2 regions of the Halomonas sp. LES1 genome follow, and region 1 is predicted to be linked to the other one. Evidence: predicted binding sites of a transcription regulator. Region 1 holds the regulator's gene; the other holds the start of a gene.
The links. Region 1 encodes PhoB, which activates phosphate uptake and scavenging genes when phosphate is short. Its sites were predicted from a motif close to TGTCATANNNNTGTCANA; they were not measured.

Region 1 (4,415 bases):
CTCCGGTCGCCAGCACCAGCTCGCCGTAGGTCAGCCGCTCCTCCCCGATATGCAGGATGCGGGAGTCGGTATCGATGGCGTCGACGCGAGTCTGGGTGCGCACCACTGCATTCAGCGATTCTGCCACCGCCAGGGCATCACGGGCCGCCAGCCGCTCGGGTGGCAGCCCCTTGGTGAAGCCGGTTGAGAGCAGCGGCTTGGAGTAGTCGTCACCGCTGTCGGCGGTGATCAGGGTCACCGACCGCTCCTTGTCCAGGGCACGCAGCTGGCGCAGCAGGCCAAGGCCCGCCATGCCGCTGCCGAGAATGGTCAGGGGGGCACTCATGGGTCTCCTCGTCGAGGATGGGTGGTGGTTGCGCATGGTACACTACCCGCCCCCATGGATGGACAGAGAGTCCGCGGTGTCCGATTCCCGATCCCACGCCCAGCATGGCCCCGCGCGCTGGTTACCCCTGGCCGCCGTCCGCCCCACCATGAGCCCGGCCTGGCGCCAGTGGGTAGGCTCGCGGGACTCCTTGACCCTGCGCCTCACCGAGGCGGGGCGCCCGCGTCCCTTCCGGGTCCACCTGATCGACCAGCGCACCGGTGCGCTGCGGCGCGACGAGGCCCAGGCGCTGGACCTCCCCCCGGGCCGCCAGGCCTGGCGGCGCGAGGTCGCGCTATGCCTGGGCGAGACGCCCTGGGTGGTGGCACGCTCGGTGGCCCCGCTCGAGGGCCTGCCCGCCCACGAGCTGGCGCATCTCGGCGAGCGCTCCCTGGGCAGCTGGCTGTTCCGTCAGCCCGACCTCGAGCGCGGCGAGATCGAGGTCACCCGTGACCCGGCAGGCTTCCAAGAGACCCGCGGGCCCTGGGGACGCCGTTCGGTATTTCACCACGGTGGCTTCCGCGTGCTGGTGCAGGAGTGGTTCCTCGACGCCATGGCGGATGACCTCGGCCTGCCTTCGCGCTAGGCTTTGGTGTTCCCACCCGCCACGAGGTAGAGATGGACCGCTCTTTGATGCGCCCCACGGGCCTGGCCCGACTCCCCGACTTCCTGCGCCTGACACGCCTCGACCGTCCCATCGGCACCTGGCTGCTGATGTGGCCTACCCTGTGGGCGCTGTGGACCGCCGCCGAGGGGCTGCCCAGCCGTCGCCTGCTGCTGATCTTCATCGCCGGCGTCTATCTGATGCGTGCCGCCGGCTGCGTGATCAATGACTACGCCGACCGCCATGTGGACGGCTACGTCAAGCGCACCCTCGACCGCCCCCTGGCCACCGGGCGCATCGGCGAGGGCGAGGCCCAGGCGCTGTTTCTGATGCTGGTGGCGGGCGCCTTCGTGCTGGTGCTGTTCACCAACCTGTTCACGGTGCTGCTCTCCATCGGTGGGGTGATACTGGCCTTCATCTACCCCTTCATGAAGCGCTACACCCATCTGCCGCAGCTGTTTCTGGGAGCGGCATTCTCCTGGGCGATCCCCATGGCGTACGGTGCGGTGCTCGGCCATGTGCCCTTCGAGGCGTGGCTGCTGTTCGCGGCCAATGTGGTGTGGACCATCGCCTACGACACCCAGTACGCCATGGTCGATCGCGACGACGACCTGAAGGTCGGCATCAAGTCCACCGCGGTGCTGTTCGGCAGCGCCGACCGCTTCATGATCGGCCTGCTGCAGATCGTGACGCTGCTGCTGCTGGCCTGGGCCGGCACACGACTCGCCCTGGGCGGCTTCTTCTGGCTGGGGCTGGTGGCCATGGCGGCCACCTTCGTCTGGCAGCACTGGCTGATCCGCGAGCGCGAGCGGGAGCCCTGCTTCCGGGCCTTTCTCAACAACTACTGGTCGGGTCTGCTGGTGTTCGCGGGCATCGCCCTGAGCCTGTGGCCAGGCATCCAGTAGCCGTGCCTCCGGTGCGGGCCGGCCTGTCATGTCAGTGTCATAATGTCGTGATCTACTCGACATCGACCCGTCATTGACCCGAGGCTTCAGGATGACCGCCAAGACCGTACTGATCGTCGATGATGAAGCGCCCATCCGCGAGATGATCGCCATGGCGCTGGAGATGGCCGACTATCGCGTGCTCGAGGCGGACAACGCCCAGACCGCCCATGCCATGGTGGTCGACCACCAGCCCGACCTCCTGCTGCTCGACTGGATGATGCCCGGCACCAGCGGCATCGAGCTGGCGCGGCGCCTCAAGCGCGACGAGACCACCGCCGAACTGCCGATCATCATGCTCACCGCCAAGGGCGAGGAGGACAACAAGATCCAGGGGCTCGAGGCCGGCGCCGATGACTATATCACCAAGCCCTTCTCGCCCCGGGAGCTGGTGGCACGCCTCAAGGCCGTGCTGCGCCGGGCAACGCCCCATGGTGTCGAGGAGGCGGTGGAGGTGGATGGCCTGCGGCTCGATCCGGTCAGCCATCGGGTCAGCGCCGACGGGCAGGAGCTGGGGGTGGGCCCTACCGAGTACCGCCTGCTGCAGTTCTTCATGACCCACCAGGAGCGCGCCTACACTCGCAGCCAGCTGCTCGATCAGGTGTGGGGCGGCAACGTCTACGTGGAGGAGCGCACCGTCGACGTGCATATCCGCCGCCTGCGCAAGGCGCTGGGCGAGCGCCATCAGCACCTGGTACAGACGGTGCGTGGCACCGGCTACCGGTTCTCCACCAAGGGCTGACGTGAGGCACTGGAGGCATGAGCTATGGCGCCTGCTTCTGCTCGCCGGCCTCGGTCTGGCGGTCGGCTGGCCGCTGGGCGCGCCGGGGGCCGGCCTGGCCCTGGGGCTCGCGCTGAGCCTTGTCTACCATCTCTATCAACTGCACCGCCTTCACCACTGGCTGACCCATGACAGCCAGGCCGAGCCGCCCTCGGCCGCCGGGCTATGGGGTGAGCTGATGGATCGCCTCTACCGCTACCAGAAGGTCCAGCGTATCGCCCAGGAGCGACTGCGCAGCACCCTGGGGCGGATTCAGGAGTCCTCCGAGGCCATGCGCGACAGCGTGGTCATGCTCGACCGACACGGCGACATGGAGTGGTGGAACAGCGCGGCGGCTCGGCTGCTGGGGCTGGAAGCGCCCCATGATCGCGGCCACCATATCACCAACCTGCTGCGCGACCCGCGCTTCGTCGAGTACTTCCATGCACGCGACTACCGCGACTCCCTGACCCTGCCCTCCCCCATCGACGAGCGGACCATCCTGGAGTTTCAGATCACCCTCTATGGCGACGACGAGCGGCTGCTGATGGCCCGCGATATCACCCGCCTGCATCGCCTCGAGGAGATGCGCCGGGACTTCGTGGCCAATGTCTCCCATGAGCTGCGCACCCCTCTCACCGTGCTGGCCGGCTACCTGGAGACCTACGCCAGCTTCGCCGACCAGCTGCCCCCACGGTTCGCCAGGGGACTCGGCCAGATGCAGGAGCAGACCACCCGCATGCAGAACCTGGTCCAGGACCTGCTGCTGCTGTCGCGGCTGGAGATCGACCGCAGCGGCAGCGACCATGCCCCGCTGGACATGGTCAGATTGCTGGAGGGCGTAAAGCGGGATGCCATGGCGCTATCCGGCGGTCGCCATCACATCCGGGTGGAGCTCAAGGAGCCTCGCGCCCTGGTGGGCAGTGAACAGGAGGTTCGCAGCGCCCTCTCCAACCTGGCCTTCAACGCCGTGCGCTACACCGCCGAAGGCAGTCATATCACCCTGAGCTGGCGCCCCGGGCCCGACCATGGCGCCTACCTGGAGGTGGTCGACGACGGCGAAGGCATCGACCCGGTGCATGTTCCGCGCCTTACCGAGCGCTTCTACCGGGTCGACAAGGGGCGCAGCACGGCGACCGGCGGTACCGGCCTCGGCCTGGCCATCGTCAAGCACGTGCTGCTACGCCACGACGCCCGCCTGGAGATCGACTCACGGCCGCGCCAGGGCACCACCTTTCGCTGTCTCTTCCCCGCTACCCGACTGGAAGGGGAGACCCGCGCGACCTGACGCCGCCTCAACGACGGGTTGGCAGGTCGGCGGGCAGGTCACGATAGTGGCCGTCCCACATCAGCACCGCGGCGGCCACCGCCCCGGGCAGCAGGAAGAGGTTGGCCAGCGGGATCCAGGTGATCAGGGTCACCCCGCCCCCATAGGTCATGGTCGGCCACCAGCGCATCCTGAGGCGGCGTCGCATCTCGGCGAAGCTGACCTTGTTGTTGTCCATGGGGTAGTCGAGATAGGTGATCGCCATCATCCACGCCGAGAACAGCGCCCAGAGCAGCGGGGCCACCAGATTGACCACGGGAATCCAGCTGAGCACGAACAGGGCCGCCATGCGCGGCAGGATATAGACCAGCTTGACCAGCTCGCGGCCCAGGGCATCCAGTGCGGTTCTCGTCAGTCCCCGGTCATCCAGCGGCTGCCGCCCGGTGGCCTCGATCTCCACCCTTTCGGCCAGAAAG
Region 2 (4,415 bases), on a different contig from region 1:
CTGCTCACGGCCATCGACTGGCCCGACAGCCTGCCCCCCACCTCACTGCTCCACACCTGCCGCCAACGCCTCGAGCAGCATGCCACGCCTGCCGGCGTATCGGCTGAGCACATCGAGACCCAGCTCGATGAGCTCGAGCGCCTGCTGGAACGCGGCGCCTTCAAGCCTGCCAGCCGCTTGCATCAGCAACTGCGCCAGCTCACCGAGAGCGCCGACCCCGCCACCCTCCGCCCTCTGGAGGCGCGCGCCAGGCGCCTCGGCGCGAGGCTGGCCGAACTGCGCGACTGGCGCGGGTTCGTGGCCGGCCCCAAGCGCGAGCAACTGGTTGCCAGCATCGAGGCACTGGCCGATGACGAGGCCAGCGTGGAGACCGCCCTGGACCGGCGCCACCGTCAGCTGGTGAGAGAGTGGAAATCGCTGGGCGACGCCGCTGCCAATCGTGAGCAGTCGACACGCTTCCGCACCGCTTCGGACCGCATTCATCAGCGCCTAGCGCCATGGCGGGCACGCCTGGAGTCCGAGCGAGACAACAACCTGGCGACACGTATCACGCTCTGCGAACAGCTCGAGACACTTCTGGACCACCCCGCCCATGAGGCCGACCCAGATGCCCTGCGTGAGATACGCGACCGCGCTCGAGACCAGTGGCGTCGAGCCTCACCGGTCCCACGCGAGAAGGCGGAGGCCATCGGTCGGCGCTTCGGTGCCATTCGCCACCGGCTTCAGGCGCTGATCGACCAGCGCGCCCGGGAGATCGCCGAGGCCAAGCGCGAGCTTGTCGATGAGGCCCGGCAGCTATCGGAGGAGGAGCAGATGCCGGCGGCCAGGCGGGCCGAGCGGGCCAAGGAGCTGCAGCGCCGCTGGCGAGCGCTGGGCCGAGCCCCCAAGGGCGAAGAGCAGGCCCTGTGGCGTGAATTCCGTAGCCTGTGCGATACCATTTTCGCCAGCCGTGAGGCGGCCCGGGACGACCGGCTCCGCCGCGCCGAAGAGCGACTGGATGCCATGCAGGCGCTGATCAACCGCCTGCACGGCTGGCAGCCCGCCCGATCGACCGACGAGGCGGTATTGACCCAGGCCATCGCCGAGGCTGCCGCACTGGAGCCCCTTCCCGGCGGTCGACGCAGCGAGGGGATGCGCCGACGCTGGTCGGGCATCGTTCGGGCACGGCGCCAGCGGCTGGAGAGGCTGGCGGTGAGCGAGCAGGTAACCGGCTGGCGGGAGGTACGCCCGCTGCTCGATGCCCATTTGCAGGCAGATGCCGAGGACCTGGCGGGCAACGACCCCGGCGATGTCCCCCTGCCGGAGGGCCAGATACTTGCCGAGGACCTGCGCAACGCCCACTTCCGCCGCAACGCCGCGCGCCGTGAGGGCACCGCCACCGATACGGTCGAGGAGCGCCTTGCACGCACCAGGGTGCACCTTGCACTGCTGGCCGAGGGCAGCGTCAGCCAGCGTGATGAGCCACTGCGCCTGGCGATTCAGGTCGAGCGCCTCAATGACAACCTGGACCGCGAACCCTCCCGAGCCGAAGAGGTACGCAGCGTACTGGTCGAGCTGCTCGCCATCGGGCCGGTTCCCCCTGCACTCTGGGAGCATAACGTCGGCGAGCTGGACCATATGCTGGAGCGACTGTCGAGCCTGCCCCCTCCCTGAGCACTTTTCCCGCCCCCTGAACGATACAGGAGCGCGAGGCTTCCCCCGCGCTCCTGTGTGATCCTGCCCGTAACGAGACGGGAGGAAGCCGGCATCAGCCCATGAACTGGCCGCCGTTGATATCGATATTGGCGCCGGTGATAAAGCCGGACTCCTCATCGGCCAGGTAGGCCACCAGGCGACCGATCTCCTCGGGCTTGCCATAGCGCTTCACCGGGATCGTCTCACGGATCGATTCGCGCACCTTTTCGGGGATATTCATGATCATGTCGGTCGCGATATAGCCCGGAGACACGGTGTTGACGGTGATGCCCTTGGTAGCGGTCTCCTGGGCCAGAGACATGGTCAGGCCATGCATCCCCGCCTTGGCGGCGGCGTAGTTGACCTGGCCGAACTGCCCCTTGCGGCCATTGATCGAGGAGATGTTGATGATTCGGCCATACTGCCGCTCGAGCATGCTCTCGACCACGCTGCGGCAGGTATTGAAGACACTGTTCAGGTTGGTATCGATGACCTCGTGCCACTGCGCGGGGCTCATCTTCTTCATGGTGCCATCGCGGGTGATGCCGGCACAGTTGACCAGCACGTCAACGGGACCGTGCTTCTCCTCGATCTCCTTGACACCCTTCACGCAAGCATCGTAGTCGACCAGGTCGATTCCGGCGATGTCGATGTTGTCGAAGCCGGCGGCCTTCTGCTCCTCGAGCCAGGCCTTGGCCTTCTCCGGGTTATGGTAACCGGCCACTACCTTGTAGCCCTCGGCGGCCAGTGAGCGGCAAATTGCACTGCCGATGCCGCCGGTACCACCGGTAACCCAAGCGACGCGTGATGAATTGGCCATATATATCTCCCTGATGATAATGACACTGTACACCGGCCACCCCGGCCGGACTGCACATTGTTCTTGGTCAAGCTGTCATCTTGATGACAAGCCGAGGACAGTATGGCCCAAGGAAGGCGAGAGGGACGAGCGTTTGAGGACAGTGCTTGACTAAAGGTGAATCCCGTGTAGAATACGCCTCACGTTGATGCGGGGTGGAGCAGTTTGGTAGCTCGTCGGGCTCATAACCCGAAGGTCATCGGTTCAAATCCGGTCCCCGCTACCAAATACCGAATAAGCCGATTCCATTGGGGGTCGGCTTTTTTGTGCCCATGACCCAAGGTCATCGATTCCCTCTCGTTTCAGCGTCAGCGGTCCCCGCTACCAAGTATCGAGAAAGCCGATTCCACTGCGAGTCGGATTTTTTCGTGCCCACGGCCCAAGGTCATCGGCTCCCTCTCTCCCTTCCCCTTGAATCCAGCCGTCCTCACCCGCATATCCTGAGCAAACACACTCGTTTCCGGGAATCCAACCATGTCCATCGTCGATCCGCGTACCGGTGAGCCGCTCACCGCCGATACCAGTGCCCCGCAGGAAGCCCAGCCACAGCCCTCCCAGCCGGAGGCGGGCGAGGCGCCCGAGGTCATCATCGACGTCGATGCCAGCAATATTCAGCAGGTGCTGGAGCTTTCCATGCAGGTGCCGGTACTGCTCGATTGCTGGGCACCTTGGTGTGGCCCCTGCAAGAACCTGATGCCGGTGCTGGAGAAGCTGGCCCACGAATACCAGGGCGCCTTCCTCCTGGCCAAGCTCAATATCGACGAGAATCAGGAGATCGCCGCCCAGCTGGGGGTGCGCTCGGTGCCCGACGTCAAGCTCGTCAGCCAGGGAGGCCTGGTCGATCACTTCCAGGGCGCACTGCCCGAGAAGGAGATCCGCGAGTGGCTGGGGCGTTACTTCCCGGCGCCGGAAAATGTCCCGGCGAGCCCCGAAGACCTGGCCGCCGAGGCACTGGCCGCCGGTGATGCCGCCGGTGCCCGCGCCATTTACCAGGAGCTGGTCCAGCAGTATCCTGAGCATATCCCCTATCAGATCGAGCTGGCGCGAACCCTGGTGGCCGAGGGGCGCGCCGATGAGGCCCGCAGCGTGCTCGACAATCTGCCGCCGGAAGAGCGCGATGCCGCCCCGGCCCGAGGCGTGCGGGCCAGCATCGAGTTCGGCGAGGAGGCCCCCTCCGCCGAAGAGTTTGCCGCCCTCGGTGAGCGCGATGACAGCGAAGCCCAGTATCTGCGCGCCCTGCGCCGAGTCGCCGACGGCGACTACGAGACGGGCCTCGAGGGACTACTGGCCTTGATGAAGGCCGACCGCAGCTATGGCGACGATGCCGCACGCAAGACCCTGCTGCGGGTCTTCGATGCCCTGGGCGCCGACCACCCGCTGACGGTCAGCTACCGCCGCAAGCTGTTCACGATGCTTTACTGATCCCACGGCTCCGGTTCGCCGCGGCCAACCCGTAGGAGCGCGATTGGTCGCGCGATTGATGAGTCATTGACCCAGGCGGCGCCGGTTACACACCGGCGCCGCCATCGCTTATATGTCGATAAATCCGCCCCTACGATTCGATACCGCGGCCGCGTTTATTGATGGGTTGGCCTCAGCCCTTGAGAACACGGTCGAGCCGGGAGAGCGCCGCTTCCAGCTGTGTGGCGGTGGTACCGAAGTTGAGCCGAACAAAGCCAGGCCAGCCGAAGTCGGCACCATCGGAGAGCGCCACCCCGGCGCGCTCCAGCAAGGCTCGCTGGGGTGACTCACCCAGCCCCGCCTGACGCAGATCGAGCCAGGCCAGATAGGTAGACTGCGGCGGCGCCATGCCGACCCCGGGCCAGTGTGCCACCCTCTCCGTCAGCATCTGTCGGTGACCACGCAGCACCTCGAGCAACGC

Region 2: the regulator PhoB is predicted to act here: its motif matches at 2,577-2,594, upstream of phbB (acetoacetyl-CoA reductase).

Annotation. Positions count from the first base shown of each region.
Region 1 is NZ_JAVRGC010000005.1:82,705-87,119, forward strand. It holds gene RM463_RS12125 (FAD-dependent oxidoreductase) at 1-325, opposite strand, end outside; gene RM463_RS12130 (chorismate--pyruvate lyase family protein) at 384-950, shown strand; gene ubiA (4-hydroxybenzoate octaprenyltransferase) at 983-1,873, shown strand; gene phoB (phosphate regulon transcriptional regulator PhoB) at 1,965-2,654, shown strand; gene phoR (phosphate regulon sensor histidine kinase PhoR) at 2,656-3,960, shown strand; gene cysZ (sulfate transporter CysZ) at 3,968-4,415, opposite strand, start outside.
Region 2 is NZ_JAVRGC010000003.1:394,579-398,993, forward strand. It holds gene RM463_RS09125 (DUF349 domain-containing protein) at 1-1,653, shown strand, start outside; gene phbB (acetoacetyl-CoA reductase) at 1,748-2,494, opposite strand; tRNA gene RM463_RS09135 (tRNA-Met) at 2,683-2,759, shown strand; gene RM463_RS09140 (tetratricopeptide repeat protein) at 3,008-3,955, shown strand; gene RM463_RS09145 (MalY/PatB family protein) at 4,128-4,415, opposite strand, start outside.